Cupriavidus taiwanensis LMG 19424: one gene and its partner. The protein of the gene in region 1 binds, or shares a complex with, the protein of each later gene. Links are inferred from orthologs where the notes say so. Each region holds a gene or a part of one and is shown in the gene's direction. Other genes may lie near its edges.

Evidence for each region.
Region 2: the proteins of RALTA_RS17430 (region 1) and hfq are in contact, whole or in part, in a crystal structure (PDB 3VU3), measured with the Escherichia coli proteins. The link is inferred for Cupriavidus taiwanensis LMG 19424 from one-to-one orthologs.

The regions. Positions count from the first base shown.
Region 1 is NC_010530.1:377,930-389,635, forward strand. What follows is about bases 4,747-7,708. They hold RALTA_RS17430 (catalase), read left to right. Parts: upstream 4,747-5,142; coding sequence 5,143-7,275; downstream 7,276-7,708. Other genes in these bases: RALTA_RS17425 (hypothetical protein), read right to left, coding at 4,747-4,822; RALTA_RS17435 (methyl-accepting chemotaxis protein), read left to right, coding at 7,539-7,708. Also shown: RALTA_RS17405 (DUF1254 domain-containing protein), read left to right, coding at 1-804; RALTA_RS17410 (glyoxalase superfamily protein), read right to left, coding at 849-1,214; RALTA_RS17415 (aliphatic sulfonate ABC transporter substrate-binding protein), read left to right, coding at 1,348-2,316; RALTA_RS17420 (phosphocholine-specific phospholipase C), read right to left, coding at 2,348-4,552; more of RALTA_RS17425, read right to left, coding at 4,619-4,746; more of RALTA_RS17435, read left to right, coding at 7,709-9,170; RALTA_RS17440 (threo-3-hydroxy-L-aspartate ammonia-lyase), read left to right, coding at 9,251-10,213; RALTA_RS17445 (LysR family transcriptional regulator), read right to left, coding at 10,226-11,131; RALTA_RS17450 (acyl-CoA dehydrogenase family protein), read left to right, coding at 11,244-11,706.
Region 2 is NC_010528.1:2,004,658-2,011,023, reverse strand. The notes cover bases 59-2,788. They hold hfq (RNA chaperone Hfq), read left to right. Parts: upstream 59-1,168; coding sequence 1,169-1,408; downstream 1,409-2,788. Other genes in these bases: der (ribosome biogenesis GTPase Der), read left to right, coding at 59-958. Outside these bases: more of der, read left to right, coding at 1-58; FtsH protease activity modulator HflK, read left to right, coding at 3,066-4,430; protease modulator HflC, read left to right, coding at 4,441-5,349; RALTA_RS09160 (ATP phosphoribosyltransferase regulatory subunit), read left to right, coding at 5,536-6,366. UniProt on the Escherichia coli protein: RNA chaperone that binds small regulatory RNA (sRNAs) and mRNAs to facilitate mRNA translational regulation in response to envelope stress, environmental stress and changes in metabolite concentrations.

The DNA.
Region 1 (11,706 bases):
CGCGATACGCTCTATTCGTCCGGCGTGTTCGACCTCGATGCCGGCCCGGTGACCATCACCATGCCGGATCCGGGCAAGCGCTTCATGGCCCTGCAGGTCATCAACGAAGACCACTATGTGCCCAACGTGTTCTACGGCAAGGGCACCTACACGCTGACCCGCGAGAACGTCGGCACCCGCTACGTGGCCGCGGCGATCCGCACGCTGGTGGATCCGAACAGCGCGGATGACATCCGCCAGGTCCATGTGCTGCAAGATGCGATCAAGGTCAGCCAGCAGGCCACGGGGAAATTCGAGACGCCCGCGTGGGATGCTGCGAGCCAGAAGAAGATCCGCGATGCGCTGCTGGTGTTGTCCTCGACCATGCCGGACTTCAGGCAGGCGTTCGGCACCAGGGAGACGGTCGACCCGGTGCGGCGCCTGATCGGCACGGCGGCGGCATGGGGCGGCAATCCTGACAAGGACGCGGTGTACCTCAACATCACGCCCGCGAAGAACGACGGCAAGACGGTCTATCGCCTCAATGTGAAGGACGTGCCCGTCGATGCGTTCTGGTCGGTCAGCGTCTACAACGCCGCCGGCTACTTCCAGAAGAATCCCGCCAATGCCTACACGGTCAACAACCTGACCGCGAAGAAGAGTAGCGATGGTGCCATCGCCATCCAGTTCGGCGGCTGCGACGGCCAGGTGCCCAACTGCCTGCCGGTGGTCGAGGGATGGAACTACACCGTGCGGCTCTATCGTCCCCGCGCCGAGGTGCTGAGCGGTGCGTGGAATTTCCCCCAGCCGCAGCCGGTCAACTGAGCGGCATCCGGCACCGGCTTCCCGACACAACGGGAAGCCGCGGCCTAATCCCCGGTCACCTCGCAGAACCGCAGCCGGTTACCGAACGGGTCGGCCACCTGCAGCATCCGGCCCCAGCCCACGTCCTCCACACCGGGCCGGGCGTACGGATAGTCCTTGGCGGACAGCTCCCGGTGCAGCGCATCGATATCCACTACCGGCACGAACACGGTCGACCCCGGCGTGGCATCGCCATGGTGCTCGCTCAGATGCAGCGTCAGGCCGCTGCGCCTGACCTGCGCGTACAGGGGCAATCCGTCTTCGAAGCGATGCTCCCAGTCGAGCGTGAAGCCGAGGAAATCCAGGTAGAACTCCATGGCCTTGTCGACCGAGAAGATGCGGAGGATGGGGATGCCGGCGGACAGGTTCATGGTGTTCGGGGCGGAAGTGGGCGCTGGAATCCTGGATGATAGCGCCGCCCCATAAGCATTCGCGGCAATCTTCGTTGGCCTGGCACGATGCCGCGACTATGCTGGCGCTCCGATCTGCATCTGGAGCCTTGCCATGACCCCGCTTCACACTTCCCGCCGCCGCTGGCTTCTGGCCGCAGCGGGCGCGGCCGCTGCCGCTGCGTTGCCTGGCGTCAGCGCGGGGCAGGGGCTGACGGCGCTGCGCATCGGCTACCAGAAGTCTTCCACGCTGATGATCCTGCTGAAATCGCGGCAGACGCTGGAAAAGGCCCTCGCGCCCAGGGGCGTGGCGGTGCAGTGGTATGAGTTCACCTCGGGTCTGCCGCTGCTGGAGGCGCTGAACCTCGGCAACATCGACCTCAGCGCCGACGTGGCCGACGCGGTGCCGCCGTTCGCGCTGGCCGCGGGCGCTTCGCTGACGTATTACGCGACCGAGACGCCGTCGCCGCAGGCGCAGGCGATCGTGGTGCGCGCCGATTCGCCGATCCGCGAGGTGGCCCAGCTCAAGGGCCAGCGCGTGGCGTTCGCCAAGGGCGCGGGCGCGCACTACCTGGTGTTGGAAGCGCTGGCGCGCGCGGGACTGTCGATCCGCGATATCGAGCCGGCTTACCTGAGTCCCGCCGATGCGCGCGCCGCGTTCGAGCGCGGCAGCGTGGCGGCGTGGGTCATCTGGGACCCGTTCCTGGCGGCGGTGCAGCGCCAGTCCAATGCGCGCGTGCTGCGCGATGGCGAAGGGCTGTCGAGCTATCGCCGCTTCTACCTGGCCGCCACGCCGTTCGCGCGCACGCATGCCGAGGTGCTCGAGGTGGTGTTCGACGCGCTGCGCGACGCCGGCGACTGGGTCAAGCGCAACCCCGCCGAGGCCGCGCGCTGGCACGCACCGCTGATCGGCCTGGATGTCGCCACGGTCGAAGCCGCCAACGCGCGCCGCAGTTATGCCGTGCGCACTGTCGACGCAGCGGCGCTGGCCGAGCAGCAGCGCATTGCCGATGCCTTTGCCGCGCAGGGCATCCTGCCGCGCAAGGTGGCGGTGTCGGCCTCGCCGGTCTGGCGCAAGGCGTAAGCGCCGCCCTGCGCCGCGTCCCCTCGGGCCGTCAGATCACGCCCATTGCCGGATCGCTGACCGTATCCTCGCCGGTCTCCATGCGCCCGGCAAAGCGGCGCGCGAACGCCGGGCTGGCTGCGCAGGTCACGACGAAGTCGTACCAGTTGCCGCTGTCGGCGACCGGCCATTCCAGCAGTTCCACCTTGCCCCGCTTGACCCGCTGCGTCCACGGGCCGTCGTCGCGATAGGCCAGCGCCTTGACGGTGAAGGTCACGTCGGCGTCGCTGTCGTTATGCAGCTTGACCTGGATGGTCGGCTTCTTGCAGGGGTTGTAGCAGACCTGGATTTCGGCCGACGTGGTGGCCGCCTCGTTGATGTCGCCGGCGAAGGCGCGGTGATAGCCGTTGGGGCCGAGCACCCACAGGTCGTACTTGCCGCCGTCGGCATTGACGTCCCACGCATCGTCCAGCGCCTTGCCGGCCTCGACCACGTAGCGGCGCGGAATGCGGTCCAGGTGCAGCTTGTCGTAGACATGGAACACCGCGCCGGCCTGCTGCGCGCTGCCGTTGGCGAACAGCAGGCGCACGGTGCGCGCCGCGGCATCGACGCGCGCGCTGGTATGCAGTGCATACGGCAGCTTGCGCGACGGACGCGAGCCGGTGGCCTGCGCCGGCAGCGCCGGCGTGGCGGGCACCAGGATCGCGGGCCGCGTCTGCTGCCAGGCGGTCAGGCTGGTGGCGTCGGCGCGCGTGGTGCGCCCCGCCAGCACCGGCAGCGTCTCGGTGTTGGGCGTGGCGAAGTTGAAGGCGCTGGTCAGGTCGCCGCAAACGGCGCGGCGGTAGGCGCTGATCTGCGGCTCCATCACGCCGAAGCGCGCTTCCAGGAAGCGCAGCACCGAGGTGTGGTCGAACACCTCGGAGTTGACCCAACCGCCGCGGCTCCACGGCGACACCACCCACATCGGCACGCGCGGGCCGGGACCGAATGGCTTGCCGTCCTGGGGCGGCTGCTTGGCCGTGGCGGGCGGGAAGTTGAAGTACTCGTAGGCCATTTGCGCATCGCTCAGCGTCGACTTGCCGGCCAGCGTGCCGTCCGGGTTGCGCGACGGCGCGGTGGGCGGCGGGCTGTGGTCGAAGAAGCCGTCGTTCTCGTCGAAGTTGATCAGCAGCACGGTCTTGCTCCAGACCTCGGGCGATGCCGTCAGCGCATCGAGGATGGACTGCACGTACCAGCCGCCCTTGGCCGGGCTGGACGGGCCGGGGTGCTCGCTGAACTCGGCCGGCGGGATGATCCACGACACTTCCGGCAGCCGGCCGTTGACTACGTCGTCGCGCAGCGACTGCAGGAAGCCGCCGTCGGGCATGGTGTTGCAGAAGCCCTTGGCCAGCGCGCTGTACTGGTCGTCGATATCCGGGTTGTAGGGCGGGTTGACGCCAGTGCCGGCGGTGTTGGACAGCTTGCGCCCCACCGGCATCTTCTCCATCTCGGCGCGCCAGTGCCGGAAGCTCATCATCTGGTTGCAGCCGTAGTTGTCCGGCACGTTCTGGTAGACCTTCCAGCTGACCCCGGCGGCCTGCAGGCGGTCGGCGTAGGTCTTCCAGGTCCAGCCCTCGGTGGACGGGCCCACGTCGGCGCCGGCGTTGAATTCATTGACCATCACCGCGACGTTGTCGCCGGTGGGACCGTTGCTGCCGGTCCAGTAGAACAGGCGGTTGGGGATGGTGCCGGTGTGCATCGCGCAGTGGTACGCGTCACACAGCGTGAAGGCGTCGGCCAGCGCGCGCTGGAACGGGATTTCGGCGTTGTCGTAGTAGCCCATCGACAGCGCCTTCTTGGCCACCGGCCAGCGGTCCATGCGGCCGTGGTCCCAGGCGGCCTGCGCGTCCGGCCACGTGTGCGGCGTGCCGCCCGCGCGCTGCGCATTGCCCTGGGTTTCGTCGAGGTGGTAGGGCGTCAGCGTATTGCCGTTGGCATCGGTCTGGTAGAACGCGGTCTTGCCATTCGGCAGCGGGATGGCAAAGCGGTCGCCGTAGCCGCGCACGCCCCTGAACGTGCCGAAGTAGTTGTCGAACGAGCGGTTTTCCAGCATCACCATCACGACGTGCTTGACGTCCTGGATGGTGCCGGTGGCGTTGTTGGCCTCGATCGCCAGCGCGCGGCGGATGCTGGGCGGAAAGCTGGCCAGCATCGCGGCGGCGGCGCCGGTGCCGAGGCTGGTCTTGAGGAACTGTCGCTTGGACGGATTGAAGGTCATGGGTTGGGTTGGCTTCTGTCGCTGGGTCGGAAAGCGGCCCGAATCAGGGGCGCATCAAGGGGCGTATCAGGGCGCGCAACGCGTGCTGCAGTTGCCAGGCTTGTCGGTGTGGCCGGGCTTGCCGGCAGCGTCCGGCGCGTTGCCGTTGGCGGCGCCGGGCTGCAGCGTGCCGCCTGTCGCGCCAGGCGAGTCGCCACCGCAGGCGGCAAGCATCAGTGCCAGGGTGAGGGTGCCGGCCGCCAGCCATGGCCGGGCGGAATGCGACAGCAAGTTGGGTCTCATTGGTGCAGGGCCTTTTCTTGTGGTTGAGGGAGAGAACGATGGCCGCGCCCATTGCGCCGACAGACGGCTGCACGCATCGGGCTTCCGCGGGGCGGAGGACAAGCGCCGATCCGGCCGGTTGCTGCGGTGAGGGCCGTGGCTTGTCGCGACAGCGGGCGATTGTTGACGGATCAAATGTCAGATGTTTGACAGGTCGCACTTTCGGTAATTTGCCTTTGTAACCAAAAGTGTCAGGAAGCGGGCGTGGCAATTGCAGGCACTGTCGGGTTGCAGCCGTTCATCCGTTCGACCCGATACAGGAGACCGTTATGCCCGACACGTCCGACGCCAAGGCCAAGCCCACGTCAAACACTGCGTCCGCCACCACCGCCCAGGGCACTCCGGCCGGTTATGGCGATGCCCAGCGCGGCACCGGCGGAGAGTTGCACCAGGTTGCCGGCGGCACGCATGTCCCGCTGACCACCAACCAGGGCGCGCCCATCGCGGACAACCAGAACTCGCTCAAGGCCAATCCGCGCGGCCCGACCCTGCTCGAAGATTTCATTCTCCGTGAAAAAATTACACACTTCGACCATGAGCGCATTCCCGAGCGGATCGTCCATGCGCGCGGCACCGCGGCGCACGGCTATTTCGAGCTGACCGAGTCGCTGTCGCAATTCACCACCGCCAGCATCCTGACCGAGGTCGGCGTCAGGACTCCCGTGTTTGCGCGCTTCTCCACCGTGGCCGGCGGCGCCGGTTCGATCGACACGCCGCGCGACGTGCGGGGCTTCGCGGTCAAGTTCTATACCAAGGAAGGCAACTGGGACCTGGTCGGCAACAACATCCCGGTGTTCTTCATCCAGGACGCGATCAAGTTCCCCGACGTGGTCCACGCGGTCAAGATGGAGCCCGACCGCGCCTTCCCGCAGGCGGCCACCGCGCACGATACCTTCTGGGACTTCATTTCGCTGACGCCGGAGTCGATGCACATGGTCATGTGGATCATGTCGGACCGCACCATCCCGCGCTCGCTGCGCATGATCGAAGGCTTCGGCGTGCACAGCTTCCGCCTGCTCGACGAGCAGGGCCGCTCCACCTTCGTCAAGTTCCACTGGCGGCCGAAGCTGGGACTGCAGTCCACCGTGTGGGACGAAGCCGTCAAGATCGCCGGCGCCGATCCGGACTTCCATCGCCGCGACATGTTCAATGCGATCCAGTCCGGCAACTATCCGGAATGGGAACTGGGCGTGCAGCTGTTCACCGAAGACGATGCCGCCAAATTTCCGTTCGATCATCTCGATGCGACCAAGATCATCCCCGAAGAGACCGTGCCGCTGAAGATGATCGGCCGCATGGTGCTGGACCGCTGGCCCGACAACTTTTTTGCCGAGACCGAGCAGGTGGCGTTCTGCCCCGCCAACATCGTGCGCGGCATCGATTTCTCCAACGATCCCCTGCTGCTGGGCCGGCTGTTCTCCTACCTCGACACGCAACTGCTGCGCCTGGGCGGCCCCAACTTCAACCAGATTCCGGTGAACGCGCCCAAGTGCCCGTTCGCCAATCACCAGCGCGACGGCCATATGCAGATGCAGCGGCCCAAGGGACGCGTCGCCTATGAGCCCAACTCGCTGTCGGACGACTCGCCGCGCGAGGCGCCGGACCTTGGCTTCCGCCACGCGCGGGTGTCCGAGCAGGGCGACAAGGGCCGCATCCGCCCCGAGACCTTTGCCGACCACTACAGCCAGGCGCGCCAGTTCTACCGCAGCCAGACCCGCGCCGAACAGGCGCATATCGCCTCGGCGCTGGTGTTCGAGCTGTCGAAGGTCGAGCACGTGCATGTGCGCGAGCGCATGGTGGCCCACCTGCTCAATATCGACCCCGACCTGGGACGGCGCGTGGCCGACGGCCTGGCGCTGGACCAGCTGCCCGAGCCGCTTTCCACTGCCGCGCCGGTGCAGGATCTGCCGCCGTCGCCGGCGCTGCAGATCATCGGCAAGATGAAGGACACGCTGCAGGGGCGCGAAATCGGCATCCTGGTCGCCGACGGCTCCGACGGCGCCACCGTCGAGGCGATCCGCCAGGCGGCCAGCGCCGCCGGTGCCACGGTGAAGATCGTCGCGCCCAAGGTGGGCGGCGCGGTGCTGGCCGATGGGAGCAAGCTGCCGGCAGATGGGCAGCTGGCCGGGACGCCTTCGGTGATGTTCGATGCCGTGGCTGTGGTGCTGTCGGCCGACGGTGCCGCGATGCTGGCGCAGGAAAGCGCGGCGCTGGACTTTGTCTGCTTTGCCTACGCGCATCTGAAGGCGATCGCCGCCGATGCGGGCGGGGAGATGCTGCTCGCCCACGCCAGATTGCAGCCGGACGCCGGCATCGTGCCAGCCGGCGACACCGCGCGTTTTATCGCGGCGGCAAAAACGCGGCAGTGGGGACGCGAGCCGCAGGTGCGGATGCTGGCGTAGGCAAGCCATGCGGCTCCGGGCGGCCTGCTTTCGATGTCCCCCACTCTAGTAGGGAACAGTTCCCCGCATCCCTACCGTTAGCCCCCGCAACAAAGAGCACGGATGCCAGTCCGCCGCCGGGGCCATGCGCCCCGGCGATGCCGCATACCGTGCCGACCGGCAGGAACGGGCGCGCAGTGGCATGCCGCAGTCGGGCATGCAACAGGGTTAGAACCATAACAACGGAAGCGCATACGTCTTCTTGGACGGTAAGGGGAGTGATCATGAGTGTTTTCAGGAGTCTGTCTATCCGCACGCGGCTGCTGGCCGGGTTCGGCACGCTGGCGGGCGTGGTGCTGGTGGTGTCGGTGTATTCGCTGCATGCGCTTGGCGATGCGACGGCGAGTTTCAATGACTACCTGAACGGGTTGAACGCCCGGGCGGAAATGGCGGCGCAGGTGCGCAGCGCGGTCGACCGGCGTGCCATTGCGGCGCGCAACCTGGTGCTGGTGACGGATGCGGCGGAGCTGGAGCGCGAGAAGGCCGACGCCCTGCGCGCGCACGAAGACGTGCAGAGCCGGCTGGCGCGGCTCAGCGAGATGGTGCGCCAGCCTGGCGTCAGCGACGAGGCGCGCAAGCTGGTCGAGGATGTCGCCAGGGTCGAGGCGCAGTATGGTCCGGTCGCCACCGGCATTGTCGGGCTGGCGGTCGAGCGCAAGATCGAGGAAGCCATCGGCCGGATCGACAAGCAATGCCGTCCGTTGCTGGCGGCGCTGATCAAGTCGACCGATGCGTACGCCGAGTTCACCAAGACCCGCCAGAAGGAAATGGAGCGCCGGCTCGAGGCGGACTACGAGCGCCAGCGCAACCTGCTGATCCTGATCTCGCTGGTGTCCGCGTTCATCGCGCTGGCCGGCGGCGTGCTGGTCACGCGTGCCATCACGCGTCCGATCCAGCGAGCCGTGGAGGTGGCCGGCACCGTCGCCGGCGGCGACCTGGGCGCGCGCATCGAAGTGGACCGCCATGACGAAACCGGCCGGCTGCTGGCGGCATTGCGCGACATGAACGAGCGCCTGACCGCCACCGTCACCCGCGTGCGCGCCAGCAGCGGCAATATCGCCATCAGCACCAGCGAGATCGCGCGCGGCAATGCCGACCTGAGCAGCCGCACCGAGGAGCAGGCGGCCTCGCTGGAGCAGACCGCGGCCAGCATGGAGGAACTGACCGAGACCGTGCGCCAGAACACCGAGAACGCGCGCCAGGCCAGCGAACTCGCGCGCAGCGCCGCCGACGTGGCGCAACGCGGCAGCACCACGGTGCAGCGCGTGGTCGGCACGATGCAGGACATCAGCGCCAGCTCGAGCAAGATCGCGGAGATCACCGGCATCATCGAGGGCATTGCCTTCCAGACCAATATCCTGGCGCTGAACGCCGCGGTGGAGGCGGCGCGCGCCGGCGAGCAGGGGCGCGGCTTTGCCGTAGTGGCCAGCGAAGTGCGCGGGCTGGCCCAGCGCTCGTCCAGCGCGGCCAAGGAGATCAAGGAGCTGATCGAGGCATCGGGGCGGCAGGTGCAGGATGGTTCGTCGCTGGCCAGCGAGGCGGGCCAAACCATGGCCGAGGTGACCCAGGCGGTGGCGCGCGTGACCGGCATCGTGGAGGAAATCGCCACGGCGTCGGCCGAGCAGACCCGCGGCATCGAGCAGGTCAACCAGGCCATCGTGCAGATCGACCAGGTCACGCAGCAGAACGCGTCGCTGGTGAGCGAGGCGGCCAATGCCTCGCGCGCGCTGGAAGAGCAGGGCCGCGAACTGAGCGAGGTGGTGGCCTTCTTCCGCCTGCCTGGCGAAGCCGGGGCCGCGGGCGCCGGTACGCTGGCCGCGCCGAGGCGCGCGGCGCACAAGCTCGCCACGGCCTAGCGGCAAGCCCGCGGGCCGCGTGGGTGCAAGGGAGTGCCGGGGCGGGTAAACTGGCCGCTCCCACCTCCCTTGCCACCGCCATGACCGCCCTGCCGATCTCTTTCGACGACGTTGCCGCCGCGCACGAACGCATCCGCGCGGCCGCCCACCGCACCCCGGTGCTGACCTCCGCCACCGCCGACGCGGCCACCGGGGCGCAGCTGTTCTTCAAGTGCGAGAACTTCCAGCGCATCGGCGCCTTCAAGTTCCGCGGCGCGTACAACGCCATTGCCCAGTTCACCCCGCAGCAGAAGGCGGGCGGCGTGCTGGCGTTCTCTTCCGGCAACCACGCGCAGGCGATCGCGCTGTCGGCGCGCCTGCTGGGCGTGCAGGCGGTGATCGTGATGCCGCAGGACGCCCCCGCGATCAAGATCGAGGCCACGCGCGGCTACGGCGCCGAAGTGGTGCTGTACGACCGCTACCAGGACGATCGCGAGGCGCTGGGCCGGCGCATCGCCGGCGAGCGCGGCATGACGCTGATCCCGCCCTACGACCACCCGCACGTGATGGCCGGGCAAGGCACTGCGGCCAAGGAACTGTTCGAGGAAACCTGTCCGCTCGACATGCTGGTGGTATGCCTGGGCGGCGGCGGCCTGCTGTCGGGCTGCGCCGTTGCGGCACAGGCGATGTCGCCAGGCTGCGCCGTGTACGGCGTCGAGCCGGAGGCCGGCAACGACGGCCAGCGCAGCCTGCGCAGCGGCGAGATCGTGCGCATCGAGACCCCGCGCACCATTGCCGACGGCGCGCAGACGCCGTACCTGGGCAACCACACCTTCGCCGTGATCCGCGAGCTGGTGACGGATATCGTCACGGTGTCGGATGCCGAACTGGTCGACACCATGAAGTTCTTCGCCGGGCGCATGAAGATCGTGGCCGAGCCCACTGGCTGCCTGGCCGCGGCCGCGGTGCTGCATGGCAAGCTCGATGTGAAGGGCAAGCGCGTGGGCATTATCGTGTCGGGCGGGAATGTGGATCTGGGGGCGTTTGCGGGGTTTGTCGGCTAAGGCGGCCGGCGCTCAGCTTTTTGCCGTTATGCTCGGGTCAACGGCTTGCTTCACGAAGGCCCTTACCGCGGGCGACATCTCGCGCCGGCGGTAGGCCAGCGCGAGATGGACCGCCAGGCCGAAATCCGCAACCGGTTTGTAGAAGACCCCAGGCTGCGCGAAATTTTGCATCGACTCCGGCACGATCGCGACCCCGTATCCCGCGGAGGCGAGGCTGGCGGCCGAAATGAAATCCTGAACGCGATACTCGAGACGTGGCGTAAAGCCTCCCGCCTTTCCCAGCGCGGTCAATGCGAAGCCGAACCCTTCCTCGTCGGCAAACTGCGGGATGATGAACGGCTGGTCGGCAAGCTCGCGGGCCGCAACCGGTCCGCGCCTGGCGAGCGCGTGGTGGCTTGCCATCGCAGTCAGCAAGCGTTCGGTTTGCACAATCTTCGTCACGATTCCTGCCGGACATAGTCGCCGTGGCCTGACGATACCCACATCGATCCGGCCATCGTTGAGCGCGTCGAGCTGGCGTGGCGTCTCCATGGGTACGACTTCGACGCGGACCAGCTCATGGTGCTTGCGGAAGTCACCCAACATCCTTGACAACAGTCCGGTGCTGACGCCAGAAGCGACGTAGCCAATGCGGATAACCCCGGCAAGCCCTCTGGCAGCCAGCCGGCCGACCTGGTCGGCGCGCGCTATGTGGCGCAATGCCGCTTCCGCTTCCGCGTAGAACAGCCGCCCGGCATCGGTCAACGTGACCGGCTTGCGCTTGTTGCGGTTCAGCAGCGTGACGCCCAGGTCTTTCTCCAGCCGTTGGATCTGGGTGCTCAGACCTGACTGCGCAATCCCCAGGCGATCCGCCGCCTTCGCAAAGTGAAGTTCCTCTGCCACCGCAAGGAAGCACTGCAACTGACGGACATCGAGCATCGTTTAATCAAAAAAACAGAATAAAGATTACTCAATGCTAGCTGGATCGTATCAAAGATTCCAGATGAAATGACGCCATCGACTAGCAAAGAGGCATGACTGGAGACCGCAAATGAATGAGCTTTGGCACCCGCAACTGGGCGAGTCCGAATCGAGGTGGCAACAACAGGCGCAAGCCCTGGCCGCGCAAGCGTTTGCGCCGCTGGCCGAGGAAATCGACCGGGACCAACGCTATCCGGTCGAGCATCTGCCCAGGCTGCTCGAGGCGAAGATCTCCGGCATGTTCGTGCCAAAGGAGTACGGCGGCGAGGGTGCGTCACTGACGGCGGTGGTCGCCGTGGTCGAAGCCGTGGCACAGGGTTGCGCATCGACGTCGGCAATCCTGGCGGCGCTGGCACTGGGCGCGTTTCCGATTCTGCTGGCCGGCAGTGAAGCGCAGAAGCAGGCCCTGCTCGGCGGGCTGGCCGGGCGCGGTGAGGCGGTGAACTTTGCCCTGAGCGAACGCGAAGCGGGTTCCGACCCGTCGGCCATCCAGGCGACGGCGGTGCGCGAGGGCGATGGCTGGCGTATTCGTG
Region 2 (6,366 bases), on another replicon or contig:
GGCGGCGGATTTCTACGAACTCGGCATGGGCGATCCGTACGCGATCTCCGCCGCCCATGGCGACGGCGTGCGCGAGCTGGTCGATGAAGCCATCGAGCTGGCGGTACAGGAGCGCCCCGAGCTGGCCGAGGAAGCCTCGGACGAGGGCAAGGGCGTCAAGATCGCCATCGTCGGGCGTCCCAATGTGGGCAAGTCCACGCTCGTCAATACGCTGATCGGTGAAGAGCGCGTGATCGCCTTCGACATGCCTGGCACCACCCGCGACGCCATCTATGTCGAGTTCGAGCGCGGCGGCAAGCCCTATACGCTGATCGACACCGCCGGCCTGCGCCGGCGTGGCAAGGTGTTCGAGGCGATCGAGAAATTCTCGGTGGTCAAGACGCTGCAGTCGATCGCGGACGCCAACGTGGTGATCCTGCTGCTCGACGCGCAACAGGATATTTCCGATCAGGATGCGCATATTGCCGGCTTTATCGTCGAGTCCGGCCGCGCGCTGGTGGTGGGCGTCAACAAATGGGACGGCCTGGACGGCCATACGCGCGACCGCATCAAGCACGACCTCGAGCGCAAGCTGCAATTCCTCAGCTTTGCCAACTTTCACTTTGTGTCGGCGCGCGAGCGCACCGGCATCGGCGCACTGATGCGATCGGTCGACGATGCGTATGCCGCGGCGATGGTCAAGCTGCCGACGCCGCAACTGACGCGCGTGCTGCAGGAAGCCGTGGAATTCCAGCAGCCCAAGCGCGTCGGCGCGTCGCGGCCCAAGCTGCGCTATGCGCACCAGGGCGGCTCCAATCCGCCCATCATCGTGATCCACGGCAATGCGCTGTCGGGCGTGGCCGAGACCTACCGGCGCTACCTGGAAAATCGTTTCCGTGCGGCATTCAAGCTCAAGGGCACGCCCCTGCGCATCGAATTTCGCACGAACAAAAATCCGTACGCGGACTCGAAGGATTGAGTCCGGAACCGGATCCGTGGCGGGGCCAGTTTTCGTTTGCGTTCGTTTGGAACTGCGGCTAAATTCACGGTAGCAGGGGGTTCCCTGCGCATTGACGCCAACTTGGTACCGTTTTGATCTTTTTTCTGGCGCGTTTTTGCGCCGCCTGACTTGAACCGGGGATTTCCATCCCCATCATTCACCACTAAACCTATAAATTTGGAGTGTGCCATGAGCAACAAAGGGCAACTGCTACAAGACCCGTTCCTGAACGCGCTGCGCAAAGAGCACGTGCCGGTTTCCATCTATCTCGTCAATGGCATCAAGCTGCAAGGCAATATCGAATCGTTCGACCAGTATGTCGTCCTGCTGCGCAACACCGTGACCCAGATGGTCTACAAGCATGCGATCTCCACCGTCGTGCCGGCACGCGCGGTCAATTTCCGCGTGGATGATTCCGCCGAGGCGTGATCTGACCGATCTGCCCCAGGGCATCGCCAGGGCGCCACGCGGCGCTGCCTCGATGCCCGGCACCGGCGTGCCAGCGCGCCCGGTGCCGAGCGGCCCGGCGGTTGCCGACGCATCCGCCGCCGCAATGTACCGCACCATGCAGCGGCCTGTCCCGGCAGGGGCCAGGACAGAGTCCGAGCGCTGCCATCCCTTCCCCTGAACCCGAATTTCCCTGCGCCTCCGCGCCCGCCCTTGGACCCCAGAGCCACCTCCAACACCGCCCCTTCGCGCGCCATCCTCGTCGGCGTCGATTTCGGCAAGCATGATTTCCAGGAAAGCCTCAGCGAACTCGCGCTGCTCACTTCGACCGCCGGTTCGCTGCCCGTGCATACGCTGACGGGCCGCCGCTCGCGGCCGGACCCGGCCTTGTTCATCGGCTCGGGCAAGGCCGAGGAGTTGAAGGAGGCCGCCGATGCGCTGGATGCCGACGTGGTGGTGTTCAACCACGCGCTGAGCCCGGCGCAGCAACGCAACCTGGAGCGCTTCCTGCACCGCCACGTGATCGACCGCACCGGCCTGATCCTGGACATCTTCGGGCAGCGTGCGCAGAGCCACGTCGGCAAGGTGCAGGTGGAGCTGGCGCAGGTCCAGTACCGCGCGTCGCGGCTGGTCCGCGCGTGGAGCCACCTGGAGCGGCAGAAGGGCGGTATCGGCATGCGCGGTGGTCCTGGCGAGCGCCAGCTCGAACTGGACCGCCGCATGCTGGACGAGCGCGCCAAGCGGCTCAAGTCGGACCTGTCGCGGCTGCAGCGCCAGCACAGCACGCAGCGGCGCGCGCGCGCAACGACACCCTCAGCATCTCGCTGGTGGGCTATACCAACGCCGGCAAGTCGACGCTGTTCAACGCGCTGACCAAGGCCGGCGCGTATGCGGCCAACCAGCTCTTCGCCACGCTCGACACCACCTCGCGCCGGCTGTTTCTGGATGGCCTGGGCAACGTGGTGCTGTCGGACACGGTCGGCTTTATCCGCGACCTGCCGACGCAACTGGTGGCGGCCTTCCGTGCCACGCTGGACGAGACCGTGCATGCGGACCTGCTGCTGCATGTGGTGGATGCATCGAGCCCGGTGCGCCACGAGCAGATCGAGCAGGTCAACCGGGTGCTGGCGGAAATCAATGCCCTCGACATCCCGCAGATCGTGGTGATGAACAAGATCGACGCGGCGCCGGAACTGATGAGCGAGGGCCCCCGCATCGAGCGCGATGCGGACGGCATCCCGACCCGCGTGTTCCTGAGCGCGCGCGAGGGGCTGGGCCTGGATGCGCTGCGCGAGGCCGTGGTCGAGGTGGCGCAATGGCTGGCCAGCCGTCCACCCGAGCCGCAGCCCTACGATCCGCGCCTGGGCGAGGTGGCGCAGTCCGATGGCGCCGGCGATGGCGGAGTCGCGGAGGATGGCGACGATGCCGATGCGGCGGACCCTCAGCGGTTGTAAGGCTGGTGGCTAGCCAGGGCTGGCCGCCATGTCGACGCCGTATCGACGCCGTCCCGGTGCCGGCCCGGCGCCGGTTCCGCCCAATTCCGGTGCGGTTGGCGCCGGGATTGCTCGAATTGGCCAAAAGTGGCGCCGATGACTGCTAGAATCCCCCTGTTACAAACTTCCCCGGACCCGTGCACTTCATGCCCCAGTTTCCCCGGAATGCTGATTCGAGCCTGACACCAGGCGGCCGCCTTGCGCTGCGCGCGGGCTGGCAGCGCCTGCGCGCCATCTTCTCGCTGAACGATCCGCGCTGGGGTCGGGATGGGCAGGACGATGACAAGAAGGACGGCCGCGACGACAACCGCCAGCAGAACCAGCGTCCGCAGCAGGATGGCGGCCCGCCGGATCTGGACGAACTGTGGCGCGACTTCAACCGCCGCCTGAACGGCCTGCTCGGCCGCAAGGACAACGGCGGCAACGGCAACCAGGGCTTCGGCGGGCCGCGTACGTCAGGCAAGGGCCCGGGTGTCGGCGCCGGCGTGATCGTGGCCGCGGTGGTCGGCATCTGGCTGGCCAGCGGCTTCTTCATGGTGCAGGAAGGGCAGACCGCGGTGATCCTGCAGTTCGGCAAGTTCAAGTACTCCGCCGGCCCCGGCATCAACTGGCGCATGCCCTGGCCGATCCAGTCGGCCGAGGTGGTCAACCTGTCGGCGGTGCGCTCGGTCGAGGTGGGCCGCTCCACCTCGATCAAGGACAGCAATCTGAAAGACTCGTCGATGCTGACGCAGGACGAGAACATCATCGACGTGCGCTTCACCGTGCAGTACGTGATCCAGGACGCCAGCGAATTCCTGTTCTTCAACAAGACCGACCGGGGTGGCGATGAAGAACTGGTGACACAGGCCGCAGAGACCTCGGTGCGCGAGATCGTCGGCCGCAACAAGATGGATGCGGTGCTGTACGAAAACCGCGAGCAGATCGCGCAGCAGCTGGCCAAGTCGATCCAGGCCATCCTGTCGGCATACAAGACCGGCATCCGCGTGCTGTCGGTGAACGTGCAGAGCGTGCAGCCGCCCGAGCAGGTGCAGGCCGCGTTCGACGACGTCAACAAGGCCAGCCAGGACCGCGAACGCGCCATCAGCGAAGGCCAGGCCTACGCCAACGACATCATCCCGCGCGCCAAGGGTACCGCGGCGCGCCTGAAGGAAGAGTCCGAAGCCTATCGCGCCCGTGTGGTGGCGCAGGCCGAGGGCGACGCGGCGCGCTTCCGCTCGGTCCAGGCGGAATACGCCAAGGCGCCGCAGGTGACGCGCGACCGTATCTATCTGGAGACCATGCAGCAGATCTACACCAATTCGACCAAGGTGCTGGTCGACGCGCGCCAGGGCAACAACCTGCTCTACCTGCCGCTGGACAAGCTGATGGCGCAGGCCGAGGGCCGCGCCGCGCCGACGCAGCCGGGGCAGCCCGGCGCGGCCGGCGGCACACCGGCGCCCGCGCCGGATGCCTCGACGGACAACCGGTCGCGCGAATCGCTGCGCAACCGCGACCGCGACTCGCGCTGAGGAGACCGTCATGAACCGACTGATTTCCTTTGCGATCGGCTTTTTCATCCTGCTCGCCGTGGTCTCGTCCATGCTGTTCGTGGTCGACCAGCGCCAGTACGCCGTGGTGTTCGCCTTCGGCCAGATCAAGGAGGTGGTGCGCGAGCCGGGCCTGCACTTCAAGCTGCCGCCGCCGTTCCAGAACGTGGTGTTCATGGACCGCCGCCTGCAGACCATCGACGTGGCCGCCAACGAGCGTTTCCTGACCGCCGAGAAGAAGAGCATGGTGGTGGACTGGTTCGTCAAATGGCGCATCACCGATCCGCGCAAGTTCTTCGTCGCCTTCGGCGGCAACCTGCGCGGCGCGCAGGACCGCATGACGCAGCGCATCGACTCGGTAGCGCGCGAAGAGTTCGGCAAGCGCACCGTGGCCGACGTGGTCGCGGGCGAGCGCGAGCAGGTGATGCAGGCCATCCGCAATGGCATGAGCGAGTACGCCAAGTCGGTCGGCGTCGAGATCCTCGACGTGCGCCTCAAGCGCGTCGACCTGTTGCCTGCGATCAGCGAATCGGTGTATCGCCGCATGGAGGCCGAGCGCAAGCGCGTGGCCAACGAGCTGCGCTCCACCGGCGCGGCCGAGGGCGAGAAGATCCGCGCCGACGCCGACCGCCAGCGCGAAGTGGTGCTGGCCGAAGCCTATCGCGATGCGCAGGTGATCAAGGGCGAGGGCGACGCCAAGGCCTCGCAGATCTATGGCGATGCGTTTGGCCGCGATCCGCAGTTTGCGCAGTTCTGGCGCAGCATGGAGGCCTACCGCAACACCTTCCGCGACAAGCGCGACGTGCTGGTACTGGAGCCCAATTCCGAGTTCTTCCGCTACATGCGTTCCAGCGGCGGTGCCGCGGGGGCGTCCGCGGGCAATGGCGGAGGCAAGCGCTAGCACCGTCGCTTGTCCGTGTGGCGAATTGACGAAACCCCGGCTTGCCGGGGTTTTGTCCGGCTGGAGCCGTCGCGGCGGAGTGATGGCGCGGGCGCGCGGCGCCCGCACCCTGGTTTTGCCGGGCCCGGCCCGGTCCCTGCAGGCGCTGCGCCCGCAGGCAACTGAATGACTGAGAAGAGATTCACCATGTCCAACCATTGGCTGCTGCCAGAAAACATTGCCGACGTGCTGCCGTCGGAAGCGCGCAAGATCGAAGAGCTGCGCCGCCGCATGCTGGACCTGTTCCGCACCTACGGCTACGAGCTGGTGATGCCGCCGATGCTGGAATACCTCGAGTCGCTGCTGACCGGTACCGGCCATGACCTCGACCTGCGCACGCTCAAGCTGGTCGACCAGCTGTCGGGCCGCACCATGGGGCTGCGCGCCGATATCACGCCGCAGGTGGCGCGCATCGATGCCCACCTGCTGAACCGGCCGGGCGTGACCCGGCTGTGCTATGCGGGCAACGTGTTGCACGCGCGCCCGGCGGGGTTCCACGCCACCCGGGAGCCGATCCAGATCGGCGCCGAGATCTACGGCCATGCCGGCCTCGAAGCCGACGTCGAGATCCAGGAACTGATGCTGGCCGCGCTGACCGCGGCGGGCCTGTCGGACATCCGTATCGACCTGTGCCATGCCGGCATCCTCGAGGCGCTGCTTGCCGGCCTGCCGTCGATCCGCAAGATCGAGGACGCGTTGTTCGCCGCGCTCGAAACCAAGGACGTGCCGGCCCTGCGCGAACTGACCGCGGGCATGCCGCAGACCGAGCGCGACGCGCTGCTGGCGCTGCCGACGCTCTACGGCGGCGTCGAGGTGATCGAGCGCGCCCGCGCCACGCTGCCGGCCAGCCCGGCCATCGGCCGGGCGCTGGACGAGCTGGCCGCGCTGGCGGTGCAGGTGCGCGGCGCCAGCGTCAATATCGACCTGTCGGACCTGCGCGGCTACCACTACCACAGCGGCGTGATGTTCGCGGCCTAT